4 regions of the Allobosea sp. 29B genome follow, and region 3 is predicted to be linked to each of the others. Evidence: predicted binding sites of a transcription regulator. Region 3 holds the regulator's gene; each other region holds the start of a gene.

Region 1 (5,561 bases), 3.9 Mb from region 3:
CAAGCGCGGTCGGCTTCCTGCTCTGTGAGGTTGCCGACGAAGTCCAACCTTGGTGAACTGCTTCCATCGCCTTGAAATTCTCGCGCGCAGAAGCCGGCTACTGCTTGTAGCCCATCGATCTTGTTCCGTGCCGACAGCCAGGTGAAGAGCGTCAGCGCGGTCGTGATCGTGACCTCCGCAGCGGCTGGAGCGAGCACGATCGCCGGAGCAAACGCCTGCTGCACCGTCGCCTCGCGCTCCGGTCCGCGCTCGGTCCAGGTCGAGCGTGAGACGATTTCGCCATCCGGGCCACCGTCGCGGATCGTCTGGGTGCGGTCGGACGTTTCGAAGGTCGTCTTGCCGCCTTCGGGCGCCGTGACGGTGTGGCGCTCGTCCCAGTCGCTCGGCTTGTCGGGAGTGGTGAATTCGGAATGGATCGTCGAGCCGTCGCGGTTGACGACGGCACGCTCGGCCAGCGAGCCGTCGGGGCGTGTGGCGTCCTGATAGAAGGCCCAGCTCTCCTGGCCGCTGGTGTCGGCGACGACATCGCCGAAGTTCAACGCGGCTGAGAACGCACTGCCGAGGTCGCCGAGAACATCGGTTCCGGTCGGCGTTGCGCCGCCCCCGCTCCCGCCGCTGGTCCATTGGCCGCCACCGGTGTTGCCGGCCGGCACACGCGGCTGGTCGGGATTGTACTTGCGGGCGAGCTCGTATCGGAGCAGTCGCGTCTGCGCCTTCAGCGAGACGAGTCGGCGACGTAGAAGGATGATCTCGCGCCAATGTGCGCTCTGATTGGCTGAACGATGCGGCTGGTCCTGCATGGCGTGCTCCTTGCTGTGGAGCGCGCCATTCTGAGGCGGCCGGAAGCACTGGGGATAAGATCGCTGTCCATCCCCGCCGGCACCTCGGCCGCTTCAAACTCGCAGCGCATGCAGGCTTTGGCGTGCCATGGATTGCGGAACGCTCGTTCGAGGCGCTAGCCTTCCCGGCGATTCGGTTCCGGAGCCGTCATGTCCAGCGATTTCGCCTTGCCGCCCGGCCTCAGGCACCGCCAGGTCGTCGTGCGTGACACCGTTCTCCACGTCGCCGAGGTCGGTGACGGGCCGGCAGTGCTGCTGCTGCATGGCTGGCCGGAATTCTGGATGAGCTGGCTGCCGGTGATGAACCGGCTGCATGGTGACTTCCGGCTGATCGCGCCCGATCTGCGTGGCTTCGGCGACAGTGGCAAATCAGCGACGCAGCGCAGCGATGTCGGCGCCAACGCCCATGCCGACGACATGGCGGCGTTGCTGGAGGCGCTCGGCACCGGCCCGGTCGGCGTCGTTGGCCATGATGTCGGCGCCTATGTCGCGCAGGGGCTGGCGCGGCGTCATCCGCAGCGGGTCGAGAAGCTGCTGTTCTTCAACTGCCCGACTCCGAGCGTCGGCTCGGCCTGGGTGCGCGACGGCCATGTCAACGAGATCTGGTACCAGTCCTTCCAGCAATTGCCGCTGGCGGAGCAGTTGATCGGCTCCAGCCGCGAGGCCTGCGCGCTCTATCTCGGGCATTTCCTGACCCATTGGTGCCATCGCAAGGATGCCTTCGCGCCGGTGTTCGACCTGTGGGTCGAGAATTTCATGAAGCCCGGCAATCTGCGTGGGGGCTTCGACTGGTATCGCAGCCAGAACGCGGCGCGGATCGCCGCGATCGACGGCCACCCGGCGCCGTCCGTGCCGATCCATCAGCGCACGAGGGTGCACTGGGGCCGGCACGACCCGATCCTGAAATCGGAGTGGTCGAGCTTCCTGTCGCATTATTTCGACGATGTGGAGGTGAGCTTCTGCGAGAGCGCCGGCCATTTCGTCCATGTCGAGGCGCCAGACGAAGCCGCACAGGTCGTGGCAGAGGTCTTCGCTGACTGATCAGCCGGCAGCCGCCTGCTGCCCACGGATGTCCGGCGCTTGCGCAACACCGATCTCGATAAGCCAGTCGCGGACGGCGTCGCCAATCGCGATGGGATGGTCCTCCTGCAGGTAATGCGCGCCCGGGCTGAGTTCGACGAGGCGGCAATGCGACAGTCCGGCGGCGGATTCCCGTGCCTGCTCCGGCGAGATCAGCGCGCCGGGATCGCCCGAGAACAGCAGCTTCGGATAGGTAGAGGCGCGCAGCGCGGCGTGATCGGCGGTGCTGATGGTGAATACGTCCGCTGGTTCGCCGGCGATCGGCAAGTCGCGCGGCAGGCTCAGGATCGGCCGGCGCGAGGCAGGCGTCGGGAAGGGCTGCCGATAGGCCTCCAGCTCCTCCGGGGCCATCTGGCGCAGCACCGAGCCCGGCAGGATGCGCTCGATGAAGATGTTGTCGTCGAGGATCAGCTTCTCGCCTTGCCCAGGCGTACGGAAGGCCTTGAACAGCTCGCGCGCCTGCGGCCGCTGATGGAAGCTCTCCCAGTCGGCGAAGGGCCGGATGAACTCCATGAAGGCGAGGCCGAGCATGCTCTGCGGCTGGCGGGAGGCATGATGGAAGGCGAGCGCCGTGCCCCAGTCCTGCGCCAGGATAACGAGACGGTCGAGCCCGAGCGCCGCGATGAAGGCGTCGAGGTAGCGGACCTGGTCGGCGAAGCGATAGGCGATGTCGGGCTTGCCGGACTGGCCGTAGCCGATCAGGTCGGGTGCGATGCAGCGTGCGACCGGCGCGATCCGCGGGATGATGTTCCGCCAGATATAGGACGAAGTCGGGTTGCCGTGCAGCAGCAGCACGGTCGGCCCCTGCGTGCCCGCCTCGACATAGGACATGGTCGAATCGAGGACCGGGACTTCGTGGCGGGCGGCGGCGATCATCTGCTGGGACTTCTCGGTCATGACGATGCCTTTCCGAACAGGAGGGGGAAAACGATGGTCTTGAAGCGGTCGAGTGGAGCCGGATCGCGCTCGACCTTCATGCGCAGCATCGCGCCCTGCCAGGAGGCGAGCAGGACATCGGCGAGATCCTCGGCGCTGAAGGCATTGGTGATCTCGCCGCTGGCCTGGCCCTGCGCGATGCAGGCGGCGAAGGGCTGGCGCCAGCGCGAGAAGATGTCGGCGAGCTTGTCGCGCAGCGGCTCGCTGGTCGGCGCGGTCTCCAGGCTGAAATTGCCGACCATGCAGCCGCGGGCCCAGTCGGCCTCTTCGAGCTTGCTGGTGATCAGGTCGAGATAGCGTCGCAGCCGGGCGGCTGGCGGCAGCCCGTCATCGGCGAGCGCCTCGTCCACCAGTCCGCAGACATAGGCGAAGTAGCGCTCCAGCACCTCGCCGGCAAAATCCTCCTTCGAGGCGAAGTGATTGGTGAAGGAGCCGGGGCTGGCTCCGGCGGCGGCGACAATCTCGCGCACGCCGGTGGCGGCGTAGCCGTTCTGCCAGAACAGGTCGTGGCCGGCGGCAATGAGGTTTGGGCGAAGGGATGGCTTGCTCATGTCGATATCAATACGTACGTACGTATTAATGTCAACTAGCATATAGGCAGCCGCTGCTGACATTCATTCCGCGTGCTGCCTCTCGTTCTGCCGCCAGGACGACCTACATGAGCGAAAGCGGCCCTCGCGCGCGCAAGTCGGCGAAGGATGGAAATGAAACCGATTCAAAATCTTGTGGTTTTTGAATCGGTTGCCGCGATATCTCGCCGTGAACGAAACCTGATTCTGCGGGAGTCAGCGATTCGGCCTCGCTTCGTTCCGGACTCGTTCTGTTCACGGATCGGGTTGCCTTCAGGCGGCTCGACCCGGTAGGGCTTGCCCCGCCCGGACTGCAGGAAAGCTCCAGCGTCTTGATCCAAACCCGTTCCCTTCCGCCTTCGCTCCGCGCTCGCGGCGTCACGGCGGTGCTTGGGCCGACCAATACCGGCAAGACCCACCTCGCCATCGAGCGGATGGTCGCGCATCCCACCGGCATGATCGGCCTGCCGCTGCGCCTCCTGGCGCGCGAGGTTTATCAGCGCGTGGTCGATCGGGTTGGGCCGCAGGCGGTCGCGCTCATCACCGGCGAGGAGAAGATCAAGCCGGAACGGCCGAGCTTCTGGGTCTGCACGGTCGAGGCGATGCCGCGCGACCTCGTCGTCGATTTCGTCGCGATCGACGAGATCCAGCTCGCCGCAGATCTCGACCGCGGCCATGTCTTCGCCGACCGGCTGCTCAATCATCGCGGCCGCGAGGAGACGATGCTGATCGGCGCCGGCACGATGAAGCCGCTGGTCGAGCAGCTCATCCCGGGCGTCAATGTCGTCTCGCGCCCGCGCCTGTCCAACCTCTCCTTTGCCGGTGACCGCAAGATCACCCGGCTGCCGCGCCGCTCGGCGATCGTCGCCTTCTCGGCCGAGGAGGTCTACGCCATTGCCGAGCTGATCCGCCGGCAGAAGGGCGGTGCCGCCGTGGTACTGGGGGCGCTCAGCCCGCGCACGCGCAATGCCCAGGTAGAGATCTATCAGTCGGGCGATGTCGACTATCTCGTCGCCACCGACGCGATCGGCATGGGACTCAACCTCGATGTCGACCACATCGCCTTCGCCGGCGACAGCAAGTTCGATGGCCATCATTATCGCAAGCTGCATCCGGCCGAATTCGGCCAGATCGCCGGGCGGGCCGGCCGGCATCTGCGCGACGGCACCTTCGGCACGACCGGGCGCGCGCCGCCCTTCGAACAGGAACTCGTCCAGGCGATCGAGGATCACCGCTTCGAATCGGTGCGCCAGGTGCAATGGCGCAACTCCGATCTCGACCTGCGCTCGATTCCCGGGCTGATCGACAGCCTCAACCTCCAGCCGCAGGAGCAGGGGCTGACCCGGGCCCTGATTGCCGAGGACATGACGACGCTCGAGATACTCGCGCGCGATCAGGACATCGCACGGCTGGCGCAGGGCAAGCCGGCCGTGTCGCGGCTCTGGGAGGTCTGCGGCCTGCCGGACTATCGCAAGATCGCACCGATGCAGCATGCCGAGCTGGCGACGACCTTGTATCTGCGTCTGATGCGCCATGGCCGGCTCGATCCGGACTGGTATGCCGGCCAATTGGCCGCGCTCGACCGGGTCGATGGCGAGATCGACACCCTCTCGGCCCGCATCTCCCAGGTCCGGACCTGGACCTATGTTGCCAACCGGCCGGACTGGTTGCTCGATCCAGAGCATTGGCAGGGGGTGGCGCGTCTTGTAGAGGACAGGCTGTCGGACGCTTTGCACGAACGGCTTGCCAGCCGATTCGTCGATCGGCGTACGAGCGTGTTGATGCGTCGCCTGCGGGAGAATGCAATGTTGGAGGCCGAAGTCACCGCGACCGGCGATGTCCTGGTCGAGGGTCAGCATGTCGGATTGCTGCAGGGCTTCCGTTTCACGGCCGACCCGAAGGCGGGTGGGCCGGAAGCGAAAGCTCTGAACGCTGCGGCGCTGAAAGCGCTGGCTGGCGAGCTCGAAGCACGCGCTTCGCGCGTCGTGCTGGCCGGCGACGATGCCTTCGTGCTCTCGCATGATGGGTTGGTGCGCTGGATCGGCGAGCCCGTGGCACGGCTGACCGCCGGCGAGAAGGTGCTTGAGCCGCGCCTGCGCCTGATGATCGACGATCACCTGCCGGCCCAGGCTCGCGA
Region 2 (5,561 bases), 680 kb from region 3:
AACACGAAGAATCGCTGGGACGGCGATGGCATCAACCCCAGCCCGGCCGTCGACACCCGGACCGCGCTCGCCTGCACCAACATCAAGGCAGCGGGAGTCACGGTCTATACCATTCGAGTGATGGATGGGAACGCCACGCTGCTGCGCAATTGCGCGTCCGAACCAGGAAAATATTTTGAAGTCTCGGCGGCTTCACAGCTCGGCCCGATCTTCAAGGCGATCGCCAGCGAGATCAGCCAGGTCCGACTGACACAGTAACTCCAGGATCAGACTGCCCCCGAATCATCGCACCGCCCTGAACGGCGCCCCGCGACCTTGGTAAACGAAGTCTCCGCTCCGCCATCGAGACGGGGCGGTCGGTTCTAACCAAACCGAAATGCTTTTGCGGTACATCGCATCATCAGGCACGGCGCGACAACATCAGCGGATGACAAATCGAATGATGGCCACTTCTCAAGCCGGCGGCGCAAGCTTTTCGCCCCCCGCGAAAAGACGGTTGATCGGACGGTTCCGTCAATCTCAAGACGGAGCGACGGCCATTGAATTCGGCTTCATCGCATTCCCGTTCTTCGCGCTGATCTTTGCCATCCTGGAAACAGGGCTGATGTTCTGGACGAGCGAGATCCTCGAGGATTCGCTGACCCAGGCGTCGCGCCGCCTGCTGACCGGCCAGGCCACCAGCCGCTACGCCTCGACGGATCCAGCCAAGAACGCGGCGGCCTTTCGCAATGACATCTGCGCGCTGGCGCCGATCGACCTGATCGACTGCAGCAAGCTGCAGATCGACGTCAAGGTCTATACGAACTTCGGCGATGCGAAGGCGGGCACGGCCAGCCCGGTTTCCGGCGGGGCACTGAACACCCGGAACTTTTCCTATGACCAGCCTAAGGCGGGGCAGATCGTCGTCGCCCGCGCCGTGCTGGACTATCGTCTCTTCCTCACATCCTGGGCTTCGGCCGCCCTGGCCAATATCGGCCCGGGTCATCGCGGTCTCGTTGCCACCGCGGTATTCCGGGCTGAGCCCTTCGCCGGGAATTCTGGAGCTGGAACGTGAGGGTTTCCCGGTTTGAGCTGCGCTGGCGCCGTTTCCAGCGCGATACGGTCGGTGTCGCGGCGGTCGAGTTCGCCATGGTGCTACCGTTGATGTTGCTCGCCTGTTTCGGAATGATCGATGTCGTTCAGGCGCTCATGGCGAAACGTAAGGTGACGCAGCTGACGCTGACCATCGCCGATCTGACGGCGCGAGCCGCTTCCGTCACGCCCAACGATGTCAACGGTATCTTCGATGCGGCCCAGTCCATCATGGCGCCGCTCAATGCAACGCTGGCCGGCATGGTCGTTTCCAGTGTCGTCATCGACGCGAAGGGCGTCGCCAAAGTGTGCTGGAGCAGCCAGCGCAACGCCACGGCGCTCGCCTCCGGCGCCCCGGTGACCTTGCCCGACAGCGTACGCGTTCCCGGCACCTCGGTCATCATGGCGCGAGCGACCTACCGCTATACGCCGACGCTCGGCTATGTGCTGACCGGAAGCCTCACCCTGGGCAACAATCCGATCTATACGCGCCCCCGCGCCGGGCAGGCGGCTGGCACCGCCAATATCGAGCAGATCGTCCGCACTGACACGGCGGCCTGCCCCAGCTGAAAATGCCCATGGCACCCGCCTGCGCCACCAAGGCGTTCCCCATTTCATCCGGGTCAGGCTGATCCCGCCATAACACCTCCGATCTGAAGCTCCGCTCGTGACACAAATCAGCGACCGCGAGCTTTGGTCAAAAATGGCTCAAGACACCTACTTTCGCTATACCCCAACAGGAACAAAAAAAGAACTTGCGAGAGAGAACAAACCATGACCATAGTCATCCCCATGGCGCGGATTGAGATGTGGTCGCGCCCCTGCCATAAGGAGCGCACGTCGTGAATCAGGCAAATCTCAGGCTCGTGGAAGGCTCTTCGATGGACAAGGCCAAGGCGCTCGATGCGGCGCTCTCGCAGATCGAACGGGCTTTCGGCAAGGGCTCGATCATGCGCCTGGGCAAGAACCAGCAGGCGATCGAGATCGAGACGGTCTCGACCGGCTCGCTCGGCCTCGACATCGCGCTCGGCGTCGGCGGCCTGCCGAGGGGTCGTGTCATCGAGATCTACGGACCTGAATCCTCCGGCAAGACCACGCTCGCGCTGCACACCATTGCCGAAGCGCAGAAGAAGGGCGGCGTCTGCGCCTTCGTCGACGCCGAGCACGCGCTCGATCCGGTCTATGCCCGCAAGCTCGGCGTCAATCTCGACGACCTCCTGATCTCGCAGCCCGACACCGGCGAGCAGGCGCTCGAGATCACCGATACGCTGGTCCGCTCCGGCGCGATCGACGTGCTGGTCATCGACTCCGTCGCTGCGCTGACGCCGCGCGCCGAGATCGAGGGCGAGATGGGCGACAACCAGCCCGGTCTCCAGGCCCGCCTGATGAGCCAGGCGCTGCGCAAGCTCACCGCCTCGATCTCGCGCTCGAACTGCATGGTCATCTTCATCAACCAGATCCGTATGAAGATCGGCGTGATGTACGGCAGCCCCGAGACCACCACCGGCGGCAATGCGCTGAAATTCTACGCCTCGGTCCGCCTCGACATCCGCCGCGTCTCGACGCTGAAGGAGCGCGACGAGGCGACCGGCAACCAGGTCCGCGTCAAGGTCGTCAAGAACAAGGTCGCGCCGCCCTTCAAGCAGGTCGAGTTCGACATCATGTTCGGCGAGGGCATCTCGAAGGCCGGCGAACTGGTCGATCTCGGCGTCAAGGCCGGCATCGTCGAGAAATCGGGCGCCTGGTTCTCCTTCGACAGCCAGCGGCTCGGCCAGGGCCGTGAGAACGCCAAGACCTTCCTCAAGGCCAATCCCGACGTCGCCGCCAAGATCGAGACGACCATCCGCCAGAATTCCGGCCTAGTCGCCGAGCGCATCCTCGAGAATGCCGACCCGACCGCCGAGGATCTCGACGAGGGCGAGGCCTGAGCCTTCAAACCCGCGCTTGGAGTAGTTAAGTCGACGGGCGGCCTTCGGGTCGCCCGTTTCCGTTTTGTGGTCAGAAGCTTGCCGGTATGGCGTCCTTGCGGGCGCTTTCTGGACAGGCGCACATGGGCTGACTAGAACCACTGCGCCGGGCCGGCCGGCCCCACCAGAACAGAGCCAAGATTGCGATGAGCGGCGTCAACGAGATCAGGTCGACCTTCCTCGATTACTTCAAGTCGAACGGCCACGAGGTGGTGCCGTCGAGCCCGCTCGTGCCGCGCAACGACCCGACCTTGATGTTCGCCAATTCCGGCATGGTGCAGTTCAAGAACGTCTTTACCGGCCAGGAGAAGCGCCCCTACGCACGTGCCACCACGGCGCAGAAATGCGTGCGCGCCGGCGGCAAGCACAACGACCTCGACAATGTCGGCTACACCGCCCGCCACCACACCTTCTTCGAGATGCTGGGGAACTTCTCCTTCGGCGACTATTTCAAGGAACAGGCGATCACCCATGCCTGGACCCTGGTCACCCGTGAATTCGGCCTGCCCAAGGACAAGCTGACCGTCACGGTCTACTCTGAGGACGACGAAGCGCACACGCTCTGGAAGAAGATCGCCGGCCTGCCGGATTCGCGCATCATCCGCATTTCGACCTCGGACAATTTCTGGCGCATGGGCGATGTCGGCCCCTGCGGCCCCTGCTCCGAGATCTTCTACGACCATGGCGACCACATCCCCGGCGGCCCTCCGGGCTCGCCCGACGAGGATGGCGACCGCTTCATCGAGATCTGGAACCTCGTCTTCATGCAGTATGAGGAAGCGGCGGGTGGCATTCGCACCAATTTGCCCCGCCCCTCGATCGACACCGGCATGGGCCTCGAGCGCATCGCCGCCGTGCTCCAGGGCACGCATGACAACTATTCGATCGACCTGTTCGCGACACTGATCCGCACCATCGCCGATCTCACCAACGTCCCCTCGGACGGGCCGATGAGCGCGAGCCACCGCGTCATCGCCGACCATCTGCGCTGCTCCGCCTTCCTGATCGCCGACGGCGTGCTGCCCTCGAACGAGGGCCGCGGCTATGTGCTGCGCCGGATCATGCGGCGCGGCATGCGCCATGCGCAGTTGCTCGGCGCCAAGGACCCGCTGATGCACAAGCTGGTGCCTGCGCTGGTGCGCGAAATGGGCCAGGCCTATCCCGAGCTGATCCGGGCCGAGGCGCTGATCTCGGAGACGCTGAAGCTGGAAGAGACCCGCTTCCGCACCACGCTGGCGCGCGGCCTGTCCATTCTCGACCAGGAATCGCTGGACCTGAACTCCGGCGACAAGCTGAAGGGCGACGTCGCCTTCACCCTCTACGACACCTATGGCTTCCCGCTCGACCTGACCCAGGACGCGCTGCGCGCCCGCGGCGTCGGCGTCGACATCGAGGGCTTCGATGCGGCGATGGCGCAGCAGAAGGCCAAGGCGCGCGCCGCCTGGGCCGGCACCGGCGAGGCCGCGACCGAGACGCTCTGGTTCCCGCTGCGCGAGCGCGTCGGCGCGACCGAGTTCCTCGGCTACGACACCGAGAGCGCCGAGGGCGTCGTCACCGCTTTGGTCAAGGACAATGCCGAGGTCGCCTCGCTGAAGGAAGGCGAGAGCGGCATCGTCATCCTCAACCAGACCCCGTTCTACGGCGAATCCGGCGGCCAGGTTGGCGATACCGGCACGCTGGTCGGCAACGGCTTCAAGGCGCAGGTGCTGGACGTTCAGAAGAAGCTCGGCGACGTCTTCGCCCATCAGGTCAAGGTCGTCTCCGGCGCGATCGAGCTCGGCAAGCCAGCCGAGCTGACGGTCGACCATGCCCGGCGCGGCGGCATCCGCGCCAACCATTCGGCCACCCATCTGCTGCACGAGGCGCTGCGCCGCGTGCTCGGCGACCATGTCGCGCAAAAGGGCTCGCAGGTCGCGCCCGAGCGCCTGCGCTTCGACTTCAGCCACCCCAAGCCGATCTCGCGCGAGGAGCTGGCGAGGGTCGAGGAGATGGCGAACCGGCTGGTGCTGCAGAACGAGCCGATCACCACCAAGCTGATGTCGGTCGACGACGCCATCGCCTCGGGCGCGCGTGCGCTGTTCGGCGAGAAATATGGCGACGAGGTCCGCGTGGTGTCGATGGGCACCGATCGTGATGCCGAGACGCCGAAGGCCTTCTCGGTCGAGCTCTGCGGCGGCACCCATGCCAGCCGCACCGGCGATATCGGTCTCGTCACCGTCCTGGCCGAGGCCGGCGTCGCGGCCGGCGTGCGCCGGCTCGAGGCGCTGACCGGTGAGGCCGCCCGCCGCCATCTGCGTGAGGAGAGCGTCGCGCTCGACGAGATGGCCGGCCTGCTGAAGGCACCGATCGCCGAATTGCCGGCGCGCGTCGCGACCCTGGTCGAGGAGCGCCGCAAGCTCGAGCGCGAGCTCAGCGAAGCCCGCAAGAAGCTCGCCATGGGCGGTGGCGGCGAAGCCAGCGATCCGATCCGCGAGGTCGCCGGCGCCAGGCTCCTGGCCCGCGCCGTCACCGGCGTCGAGATGA
Region 3 (5,561 bases):
TGCGCAGGCGCTGCAGGACGTGCTCGGTGGGGCGAAAAGCGCTTTCCGTGACATCGCCGCCTTCAATGCCGCCGCGGCGCTCGCCGTCGCCGGCAAGGCCGCCACGCTCGGCGAGGGGCTGGCGCAAGCCTATGCGGTGCTGGACAATGGCAAGGCCAAGGCGGCGCTCGCGACCCTGGTCGCTAGCTCCAATGCGTGAGGCTGCCCATGTCCGATATCCTCAGGCGGATCGAGGCCTATAAGCGCGAGGAGATCGCGGCTGCCCGCGCCGCGGTGCCCCAGGCCGAGATCGAGAAGCGCGCCGCGGCTATGCCCGCGCCGCGTGACTTCATCGGTGCGCTCGAAGCCAAGCACCGCGCCGGCGGCCCGGCTTTGATCGCCGAAATCAAGAAGGCCTCGCCGTCCAAGGGCCTGATCCGCGCCGATTTCGACCCGCCCGCACTGGCCAGGGCCTATGCCGAAGGCGGCGCCGCCTGCCTCTCGGTGCTGACCGACACGCCCTCCTTCCAGGGCCGGCCGGAATATCTCGGCGAGGCGCGCGCCGCTTCCGGCCTGCCCGGCCTGCGCAAGGACTTCATGTTCGAGCCCTATCAGGTCTTCGAAGCCAGGAGCTGGGGCGCCGACTGTATCCTGATCATCATGGCCTCGCTCGATGACACGGCCGCGCGCGAGCTCAACGCTACCGCCAAGGCGCTCGGCATGGCCGCGCTCGCCGAGGTCCATGACGAAGCCGAACTTGAGCGCGCGCTCAAGCTCGACACCAGGCTGGTCGGCATCAACAACCGCGACCTGCGCAGCTTCGAGCTCAACCTCGCCGTCACCGAGCGCCTGGCGCCGCGCGTGCCGAAGGACCGCCTGCTGGTCGGCGAAAGTGGCATCTTCACGCATGCTGACATCGCCCGCCTGCAGGCTTGCGGCGTCGACACCTTCCTCGTCGGCGAGAGCCTGATGCGGCAGGCGGACGTGGCGGCTGCAACGCGCGAGCTTCTGACAGGCAAGGCCACCGAGGCGGCAGCGTGAGCCGCCTGACCCATCTCGACCAGAAGGGCGAAGCCCATATGGTCGATGTCGGCGACAAGGCCGAGACTGTCCGGGTCGCCGTCGCCGAAGGCCATGTGGTGATGCAGCAGGAAACACTCGCCATCGTCCGCGATGGCGAGGCCAAGAAAGGCGATGTGCTCGGCACTGCCCGCCTCGCCGGCATCATGGCCGCCAAACGCGCCCATGAGCTGATTCCGCTCTGCCATCCGCTGCTCTTGAGCAAGATTTCCGTTGACCTCACGATCGACGAGGGCCTGCCGGGCGTACGCGTGCGCGCCGAGGTCAAGCTCACCGGCAAGACCGGTGTCGAGATGGAAGCGCTGACCGCCGTCAGCGTCGCCTGCCTCACTGTCTACGACATGGTGAAGGCGGTCGATCGCGCCATGCATATCGAAGGTATCCGACTCGTGCATAAATCCGGTGGCAAGTCCGGAACCTACGAGATCGCAGGACCATAGGCATGAGCCTCACCCCCGTCCCGGTCGCGCTCAAGGCGCTGCTCGACAGCGTGCCCGGTCCGACTAAGGCCGAGACGCTGCCGCTGGCACACTGCGCCGGCCGCGTGCTGGCCGGGGATGTCGCCGCGCTCAGAACCCAACCGCCCTTCGCCAATTCGGCCATGGACGGCTATGCCGCCCGCGCCGCCGATCTCGAGCCGGGCAAGGAGCTCAAGGTCATCGGTGAATCCGCCGCCGGCCGTGGCTTTCCCAGCCCGGTCGGCCCGGGCGAGACGGTGCGCATATTCACCGGCGCGCCCATCCCCGATGGCGCTGACGCGATCCTGATCCAGGAGCATGCCGAAGGCGTCGGCAGCCCGGTCATCCGCGTCACCAGTCCGGCGAACAAAGGCCAGTTCATCCGCCCGGCCGGGCTCGATTTCGAGACCGGCGAGATCCTGCTGAAGGCCGGCCGCCGGCTCGACAGCGCTGCGCTCGGCCTCGCCGCCGCTGCGGGGCATCCAACCCTGTCCGTCCGCCGCAAGCCGCTGGTCGCGATCCTCGCTACCGGCGACGAGCTCGTCCTGCCCGGCGAGCCGGTCGGTCCCGACCAGATCGTCGCCTCCAACAGCTTCGCGCTCGCCGCGCTGATCGAGCAGGCCGGCGGCACGGCGCTCGACCTCGGCATCGCCCGCGACAACCATCCCGACCTCGCCAACAAGATCGACGCGGCACGCAAGGCGTCCGCCGACGTGCTGATCACGCTGGGCGGCGCCTCGGTTGGCGAGCACGATCTCGTCCAGGCGGCGCTGAAGGCTCAGGGCATGGAACTCGGCTTCTGGAAGATCGCGATGCGCCCGGGCAAGCCGATGATGATGGGCCGGCTCGGACCGATGGTCGCGCTCGGCCTGCCCGGAAACCCGGTCTCCTCGATCGTCTGCGGCCATCTCTTCGCGATGCCGCTGGTCGAAGCCCTGCTCGGCATCGCCGAGCCCGAGCGCGATCGCAGCGAAGCCGCCATCCTCGCCGTCGATCTGCCGGCCAATGACGAGCGCCAGGACTATCTGCGCGCCACTGTCGAGACCATCGATGGCGAGCGGCGGGTCAGGCCCTTCGCCAAGCAGGATTCCTCGATGCTGGCGAACCTGTCGCGCGCCGAAGCCCTGGTGATCCGCCCGGCCTTTGCCGAAGCGGCCAAAGCGGGCGATCCCTGCCGGATCATCCGGTTGCGCTAGCCAGAGTTCCAATCCTCACACCTTGTCATTCCGGACAAGCCGCGTCAGCGGCGCCGATCCGGGATCCATTCCGGAACCTCATTCGGAAAGGCTCCGGAATGGATCCCGGGTCTCCCATTCGGTCGCCCGGGATGACAACGCTCTGGAAGCATGCGTTCTGCTCGGGCAATCCCTTGCGGAACACAAAGCGAACAGCTATGGTGTTCGTGCTTTGTTTCGATTCTAGCCCGAGAGGCGAGCGGCGCGACCATGCTGACACGCAAACAGTTCGAACTGCTTCGCTTCATCCATGAGCGCCTGCGCGAATCCGGCGTGCCGCCCTCCTTCGACGAGATGAAGGATGCGCTCGACCTGCGCTCCAAGTCGGGCATTCATCGCCTGATCATGGCGCTGGAGGAGCGCGGCTTCATTCGCCGGCTTCCGAACCGGGCCCGCGCCCTCGAAGTCATCAAGATGCCGGACGGCATCGGCGGACCGCAGGCGCAGCGCGGCCGCTTCAGCCCCTCCATTGTCCAGGGCGGCCTTGGCCAGACCCCGCCTGCCCCCGCCCCGGCAGCCACTCTGGCAAAGCCGCGCCCGGCTGCTGAAGAGAACGGGCGTTCGACGGTTTCCATTCCCGTCATGGGCCGCATCGCTGCCGGCACGCCGATCTCGGCGATACAGGATCGCAGCCATAGCGTTACGATGCCGGCCGACATGCTCGGCGGCGGCGAGCATTACGCCCTCGAAGTCCGCGGCGATTCGATGATCGAAGCCGGCATCCTCGACGGCGACACCGTCGTGATCCGCAAGCAGGACACCGCCAATACTGGCGACATCATCGTCGCCCTGATCGACGACGAGGAAGCGACGCTGAAGCGGCTGCGCAAGCGCGGCTCCTCGATCGCGCTCGAGGCCGCCAACCCCGCCTACGAGACGCGCGTGCTCGGGCCCGACCGGGTCAAGATCCAGGGCCGGCTCGTCAACCTGATGCGGCGCTACTGAAGCGCCTCGGCATCCTGTGCCGACTCCGCAGCTGCTGCGGCAGTTGCCGGAGCAGGTGTTGATTCGGGCGCTGGCCTCGGTTCCGGTCGCGCCCGGGTCCATGGACGCAGGCGCGTGACCTCGTCGGCCGTATAGGCGCGCCAGCCGCCACCAGCCGCGTGATAGGCGGTGGCGCCGTCGCGGATGAGCGCGCTGCGGTCGATCAGGCGGGCAGCGCAAGGGGCTGTCCAATAAAGTGACGTCACCACGAGGTCGGCGCGCTGGCAGTCTTCGACCAAGGCAATGCGGTCGCGCGTATAGGCGACGCTGCGCCCGTCCGGCAGGCGGATGATGCAGCCGCGCGCATCGCAAGCGGCGCCATTGCGCAGCGCCGCATCGTCAGGCGCGCGCGAATCGCCGTCGGCATGCAGCCATTGCGTCAGCACGAAGCGGCTCGGCTTGCCGGCCAGCACCATCTTCCCCTCCTGCCCCCGCACCAGCACGCCCGAGCCGTCACGCTCGATCAGGATGTCGGGCCGTGACGGAGCCGAGGCCAGCGCCAGCCCGCCGACCAAGGGCAGCGCGGCAAGGAAGCGCAGCGCCGTCGTCCACAAGGTCAGCCAGAGCAGCGACAGCGAGAACAGGATCAGGGCGGTCGAGCCGAAAGCAGGCAGCACTACGGTCGAGCGGTCGATGCCGGCGACCCAATGGGCAAGCTGGAGCACATAGCCGGAGGCCCAGCCCATCAGCGCCCAGGCCGGCCAGTCGAGCCCGAACGGATAGGCGAGCACGCCGAAGACCGCGGCGGGCATCACGATCAGCGAGACGAAGGGCAGCGCCAGCGCATTGCCGAGCAGGCCGAACGGGTTGAAGGTCTGGAAATGGTAGACGCCATAAGGCGCCGTCGCCGCGGTCGCGACCATGGTGGTCGTCAGAATGCCGACGGCCGAGAGCCAGAGCGGCCGCAGGGGCCAGGGCCATGCGGCGGCCGCGGCATCGGGCACCCGCTCCTGCCAGCGCTCGGCAAAAGCGATCAGCGCCGCGACCGCACCGAAAGACATCTGGAAGCTCGGCCCGAGTAGCGCCTCCGGCTCGCGCAGCAGCACGATGATCGCGGACAGAGCGAGGTTGCGCATGGAGAGTGCCGGCCTGTCGACCAGGATCGCCCCCAGCATGACCAGCGTCATGATCAGCGAGCGCTCGGTCGCGACATCGGCGCCGGAGAAAATGCAATAGGCGGTGGCGCCGAGCATGGCGGCGAGCGCCGCGAGCTTCTTCACCGGCCAGTGCAGCGCCGCCGTCTGCGACAGCGCGAGCAAGGCCCGCACCAGCCAGAAGATCGTGCCGGCAGCGAGCACCATATGCAGGCCGGAGATCGAGACGATGTGGTAGATGCCGGCGGCGCGCAGGTCGTTGTTGGTCGCCTCGCTGATCAGCCCGCGCTTGCCGGTGACGAGGGCCGCCGCCATCGCTCCCGCCTGCCCGCCGCCGCTGGTCGCGATGCGCTCGGTCAGCGCGTTGCGGGCCTGGTCGATCGCGACCGCCAGGGCGAGCCGGCGCGGCATCGGGATCGGGGCCGGTGTGAGCGCGATCTTGCCGGCGATGTTGCCGACGGCGCCGACACCCTGGAAGAAGGCATCGCGGGCAAAGTCGTAGCCGCCGGGGCGCGCCGGGCCTGGCGGCGGCAACAGGCGAGCGGTCGCGCTGATATGGTCGCCGGGCTTCAGCGTCGTCACCGGCGTGGTGACGCGCACCCGCCGAGGCCGCTGCCCGGGATCGACGCCCGGCAGGTCCGTGACCTGGATGACGATGCGCACGCCCTTCTCGCGCTGTTCCAGTGCCTCGACGAATCCGGTGAGCTTGCCGACATGATTGCGGGCGAGCG
Region 4 (5,561 bases), 890 kb from region 3:
CCCGCGAAGACGCTCGACAGGGCCGCGCAGAGAAGAATAGTCCTGAATTTTCGATTGTTGATCATGGTCCCCTCGCATTGTTTATTGTCGGTCGCTGCAAGGATTGTTCTGTCGCGCCAGTGGCTTGTCAACGCGCTGGCAAATATTTTCATCTCATGAAAATGTACTGACCGGGCAGGCACGGACAGTCCGGCGGAGTTGCGCTGTGCAGGCTCGAAACCGATGCGCGAAGGCTGGGAGGGGCTGCTGTGGTCGATCGCAAGCGCGACGGCAAACCGCCGGACGGAAAGCGCGTCAGACGTGGCGCGCTCTCGATGATGACGCGGCCGGGCCGGACGACCACGGACGAGGGCTCCTCCGCCAACAAAGCTGCTGAGCTCGATGGAGGGCAAGGCGGCCAGGCTCTCGCCGCGGCTGTCGGCCAGGAGATCAGGAGCCTGCGGCTGAGCCTGAGCATGGCCGCCAACCGGCTCGCCGAGGCGGCGAAATTGTCGAACGGCATGCTCTCCAAGATCGAGCGCGGCTCGGCCACACCGTCCTTCACGACACTCGTCTCGATCGCGGCTGCGCTCAAGGTGCCGGTCGCGCGGCTGTTCGCATCCTACAACCAGCAGGCCGACTATTCGCTCGTGCGGGCGGGGCAGGGCATCGCCGTGCAGCGTCGCGGCCAGCGTGCCGGGCTGAGCTATGAACTCCTCGGTCACCTGCTCTCGGGCGAAAAATACATCGAGCCCTATCTGGTCACCCTGAGCAGCGAGGCGGCGGACCATCCCGGCTTCCAGCACACTGGGATCGAGTTCATGCACATGCTCGAAGGCGCGATGGTCTACCGCTACGCCGACGCGGCGATGGAGCTGCGGCCCGGGGACACGCTCGTCTTCGACGCCAATTTCGTCCATGGCCACGAGCGACTGCTGACGCCGACCGTCCGCTTCCTGTCGGTCGTGTTCAACCTGCGCACATAGATCATCATCGCGTATCCGGTCGGATGCGATGATGATCTATCTCATTGTGATCGCATCGGATCAGGCTTGCGCCTGCCCCGGGAAGGCCCAGGGCAGAACAGGCCGGATCGCCCCGACTGCCCGCGGGGCCTAGAATGGGATGTCGTCGTCGAGATGGCTCGACGAGCGCGAACCGCCGCTGCTGCCACCGCCGCTCGCCATCGCCGGTTGGCGCGAGCCGCCGCCGACGGGGCTCGACCGGCCGAAGGAGCTACCGCCAGACGAACCCTCGTCGCCATAGCCGCCGCCGCTGCTGCCGCCGAACTCGTCGCCGCCCTGGCCGCGGCTGTCGAGGATGGTGAGCTCGCCGCGGAAGCGCTGCAGCACGATCTCGGTCGTGTACTTCTCGACGCCCTGCTGGTCCTGCCATTTGCGGGTCTGCAGCTGGCCCTCGATGTAAATCTTCGAGCCCTTCTTCAGATACTGCTCGGCGACCTTGGCGAGGTTCTCGTTGAAGATCACCACCGAATGCCACTCGGTGCGCTCCTTGCGCTCGCCCGACTGCTTGTCGCGCCAGGTTTCCGAGGTGGCGATCCGCAGATTGACCACCGGCTCGCCGCTGCCGAGGCGCCGCACCTCGGGGTCGCGCCCGAGATTGCCGACCAGAATGACCTTGTTGACGCTACCAGCCATGACAGGCTCCGTTTCCTGCGCACTTCACCACGAACCGGCCGATCGACCGGAGCCGGACCCTAGCCGGCCACGCGGGCACTATCAACGATGTTCCTGTTTTGTTCAAGACCCTTTGCACGGCTTGTCCCCGATAAAATTCGGGACTGCGGCAAAGCCCAGGGCGCTTCGCCTGGTACTGGCGCGGCAGGCTTCATCGTGACGGGCAGCCGCCTCCGTGCAGCCTCAATAACCGAACTGCTCGCGCAGGATGCGCTCGTCCAGGCTGTGGCCGGGATCGTGCATCATGACGAGATCGAGCGAGCGGTCGATCGCGATCTGCACCGAGATGACATTGTCGATCTGGGTGTGGTCGGCGACGGCACTGACCGGCCGCTTCTCGGCCTCCAGCACGGCGATCGTCACCCTGGCATGGTCGGGCAGCAACGCGCCGCGCCAGCGCCGCGGCCGGAAGGGCGAGAGTGGGGTCAGCGCCAGGAGTGGCGCGTCGAGCGGCAGGATCGGGCCATTCGCCGATAGGTTGTAGGCGGTCGAGCCGGCTGGGGTCGCAAGCAGCACGCCGTCGGCGACGAGCTCGGAGAGGCGCACCTGCCCGTCGACCGACAGGCGCAGCTTGGCCGCCTGGTAGGAGCGGCGGAACAGCGAGACCTCGTTGATCGCGCGCGCCTCGACGCGCTTGCCGTTGCAGTCGACCGCCGTCATCGCCAGCGGATGGACGACGCTGCGCTGCGCCGCCTCGAGCCGCTGGCGCAGGCCGCGCTCGCGGAACTCATTCATCAGGAAGCCGACCGAGCCGCGGTTCATGCCGTAGATCGGCTTGGCCGTGCCCATGAAGCGATGCAGCGTCTGCAGCATCAGGCCGTCACCGCCGAGCGCGACGATCACCTCGGCCTCGGCCGGATCCGCATCGCCATAGCGCTCGACCAGCTTGGCCCGTGCGGCCTCGGCCTCGGGCGTCTCGCTGGCGACGAAGGAGATGGCGGTGAAACGCTCGGTCATCGCTGGTATCCGGCAGGCATGGCTCTGGAGCAGGATGCGAAAAAGTGGGAACCGGTTTTTCGCTGTGATCCGGCTCTAGCGGTCTAGCACGGCAGCCGACGGGATCGCGAGCCGTCCGGGGAACACGCCGCCAAAAGAAAGGCCGGGGCGCATGCCCCGGCCTTTCCCAGCGGACGCGCGACGGGTCTCAGATCGCGCTGCTCCACTGCACCGGTACGAGCTCGAAGCCGTTGCCCGCCTTGGCGATATGGCCGGTGGCGGGGAAGGGGGCGTGGTAGAAGCAGACCTGCATCTTGTCGGCGACCGCCATGTCGAGCAGCTTGCGGCGGGTGGCGGCGGCCTGCGGCCCGTCCATGTCGAATACCGCCGACCAGTCGGGATTGCGCACGAACAGGGCGGGGTGGTTGGTGGTATCGGACAGCACCAGCAGCTTGCCGCTCCCGGAGGAGACGGCGAAGACGGTGTGGCCGGGCGTATGGCCGGGCGCCGCGATCGCGGTCACGCCTGGCAGGATCTCCTTGCCGGCCTCGTACTGCTTCACATCCTTGGCAACCGGGCCGAAGACGCGACGCACGCCGGCAAAGGCACCCTTCATCGCCTCCGGAGCGGCATTCATCCTGGCGTCGTCCATCCAGAAGGCCCATTCGGCCGCCGGCACCATCACCTCGGCGTTCGGGAACACGGCGGTGCCGTCCTTGAGCCGGAAGCCGTTGATATGGTCGCCATGGAAATGGCTGAAGACCACGCTCGAGACGTTCTTCGGGTCGAGCCCGGCGGCCTGGAAGTTCTTCATCCAGGCGCCGGAGGTCGGCGCACCGGAATCGCCGTTGCCGGTGTCGATCAAGGTGATCTTGTCGCCGATCTGCAGCGCCAGCGTGGTGAAGGTGATCGAGAGCGCGTCGCTCGGCAGATAGGCCTGCTCCATCGCCTTCTTGACGTCGGCGAGCTCGGCATTGCGCACGAAGCCTTCGAGCGGGCGCTTGGCGAAGCCGTCGTTCAGGGCGGTGACGGTGATGTCGCCGATCTTGTAGCGGTAGAATCCCGGGTTCTGGTTCACGGACGCTCCTTGCGCGCGGGCCGGCGCGATGCCGGCGGGCAGATCGAGCGCGGCAGCTGCAGCGAGCGCGCCGGCGCCTGCCATCACAGTGCGGCGCGAGGGTTCGAAACGGGCCATCGATCAGGCTCCAACAACGAGAGGGGCACGACTTCTCCCGAATGGCGCCCCGCCAACCGGAATCGTGCCCTGGGCATTGCTCAGCCCGAGCGCAAAGCTAGCTGCACGGACAACGCCTTCAACCGCCGTATTGTTGCCTTGGGTCAATTATCCGTGAAGTTGCCCAGTGCAGCGGAGCTTGAGCCGGCGGCTTGAATCGATTTCTGCGGCGAAACGGCCTCGCCCTTGAAATCGGGATCGTTTCAGCGCTCGGCCTGGGTCGAGCTCGGATCGGAGCGGCCCCGCGCGAAAGCCTTGAGCAGGGCGGCGCAGAGCGCGAGCGAGGCGAGCGCGCCATGGCCGGAACAGCCGGCGACCAGCGCCTCATAGGTCTGCTCCTCGGTCGCGACCGATTGCAGGCTCCAGTTCCAGTCCGGCGCCTTCTCGCGGATGACGCCGACCGCGACGTCGATCTCGGCGCTGATCCGCCCGATCGCCTTCCAGAGCGAGCCCTGCTGGTAGATACCGCCGGGCGGCGTGCGCGGGGCGAGCAGGGTGGTCGGCTTGCGCCGGACGGTGAAGCCGAGCGCCTCGTAGATGTCGGCGTCGAGATTGCGGTCGGGGCGACCGGTGCTCTCGCAGCGCGAGGCGAGAGCGAGCAATTGGTCGCGCTGGTCGGCAGAGGTCATCGCTCGGCAGGCTCCGGTCGTCCTCATCGTCGCGGTGGCATGGCAAGCAAGCGACAGGCCACCGAAGTCGGATGGTGCCGGCGGAGAGGATCGAACTCCCGACCTTCGGTTTACAAAACCGCTGCACTACCGCTGTGCTACGCCGGCCCTTGCGCTGCGGTATCAGGCCGGGGAGGCGAGGGCAAGGGCGGCGGGTGCCGGCCGGCTCAGCCACGGTCTCCGGTGCCTGCGTGGCGGCGATGTTCGTTGCGGCTTTTCAGGCATGGGCATCCGACGCGACCTGCGATCGGTGATCTCGCTGAACGTGCCGGCTTGTGTCGCGGGCAGCGGCAAATCCGCCACACCAGATCGATTTGGCAGGATGTGAACGGCTGTTCATTGCCTCGCGCACGACGCTGGCTAAGCCTATCGCTCGGTTGGGCTGAGCCTTGATATGACGTCCGTGATCGTTCCTGCAGTTGCGGCGGCGCCGCGCAAGCGGCTTGCGCTGCGCCTTCTCGCTGGCACGGCTCTCGTTCTGCTGGCGACGCCGTTTGCAGCACCAGCGCTCGCCGATGGCGGACGCGGTGGCGATGGCTATGCCGGAGCTGCCGGCGGCGGCGGTCTCGACAATCCAATCGGCGCCGGAGGGGCCGGCCTCAATGGCACAGGTCAATTTCCCGGTGGCGGTGGCGGTGGCGGTGGCGCCGGCGCCGTTACCGGCGGTGCAGGTGGATTTGACACACTAGGAGACTCGACCATCGGTCGAGGCGGCACGGGTGGCGTTCACGGCTTCGTCGGCTCCGGCTTGCCGCTTGCCGGCAGTGTCGGCAGCAATGGCGGCGGCGGTGGCGGCAGCGGCTGGTACGAAACCGGCGGCGGCGGCGGCGGTGGCGGTGGCTATGGCGCCGTGATCACAGGCGCCGGCGCATTGGGAATCCTGTCCGGCAGCATTACCGGTGGCAATGGTGGTAGCGGTGCGGGCAGCCAAAATAATTGGGGCGGTTCGGGCGGCTCCGGCGGCATCGGCCTCTTCTTCACCGCTGGCAGCGTGGCAAGGACGCTCACGGTCACAGGCACGGTCCAGGGCGGCAATGGCGGCCACGG

What was found. Region 3 encodes LexA, which represses DNA repair genes until DNA is damaged. Its sites were predicted from a motif close to TGTTCNNNNTGTGTTCNG; they were not measured.
Region 1: the regulator LexA is predicted to act here: its motif matches at 3,661-3,678, upstream of GV161_RS07445 (helicase-related protein).
Region 2: the regulator LexA is predicted to act here: its motif matches at 1,810-1,827, upstream of recA (recombinase RecA).
Region 4: the regulator LexA is predicted to act here: its motif matches at 1,726-1,743, upstream of ssb (single-stranded DNA-binding protein).

Annotation. Positions count from the first base shown of each region.
Region 1 covers NZ_LR733817.1:1,519,896-1,525,456, reverse strand. The annotation lists gene GV161_RS07465 (hypothetical protein) at 1-800, opposite strand, end outside; gene GV161_RS07460 (alpha/beta hydrolase) at 990-1,880, shown strand; gene GV161_RS07455 (haloalkane dehalogenase) at 1,881-2,816, opposite strand; gene GV161_RS07450 (TetR/AcrR family transcriptional regulator) at 2,813-3,406, opposite strand; gene GV161_RS07445 (helicase-related protein) at 3,760-5,561, shown strand, end outside.
Region 2 covers NZ_LR733817.1:6,082,167-6,087,727, forward strand. The annotation lists gene GV161_RS29575 (pilus assembly protein) at 1-258, shown strand, start outside; gene GV161_RS29580 (TadE/TadG family type IV pilus assembly protein) at 440-1,054, shown strand; gene GV161_RS29585 (TadE/TadG family type IV pilus assembly protein) at 1,051-1,641, shown strand; gene recA (recombinase RecA) at 1,914-2,999, shown strand; gene alaS (alanine--tRNA ligase) at 3,185-5,561, shown strand, end outside.
Region 3 covers NZ_LR733817.1:5,404,993-5,410,553, forward strand. The annotation lists gene trpD (anthranilate phosphoribosyltransferase) at 1-199, shown strand, start outside; gene trpC (indole-3-glycerol phosphate synthase TrpC) at 208-1,020, shown strand; gene moaC (cyclic pyranopterin monophosphate synthase MoaC) at 1,017-1,499, shown strand; gene glp (gephyrin-like molybdotransferase Glp) at 1,502-2,713, shown strand; gene lexA (transcriptional repressor LexA) at 2,963-3,697, shown strand; gene GV161_RS26200 (ComEC/Rec2 family competence protein) at 3,691-5,561, opposite strand, start outside.
Region 4 covers NZ_LR733817.1:4,517,227-4,522,787, forward strand. The annotation lists gene GV161_RS22020 (transporter substrate-binding domain-containing protein) at 1-65, opposite strand, end outside; gene GV161_RS22025 (XRE family transcriptional regulator) at 249-965, shown strand; gene ssb (single-stranded DNA-binding protein) at 1,095-1,637, opposite strand; gene GV161_RS22035 (NAD kinase) at 1,860-2,633, opposite strand; gene GV161_RS22040 (MBL fold metallo-hydrolase) at 2,821-3,807, opposite strand; gene GV161_RS22045 (hypothetical protein) at 4,050-4,475, opposite strand; tRNA gene GV161_RS22050 (tRNA-Thr) at 4,548-4,622, opposite strand; gene GV161_RS22065 (autotransporter-associated beta strand repeat-containing protein) at 4,909-5,561, shown strand, end outside.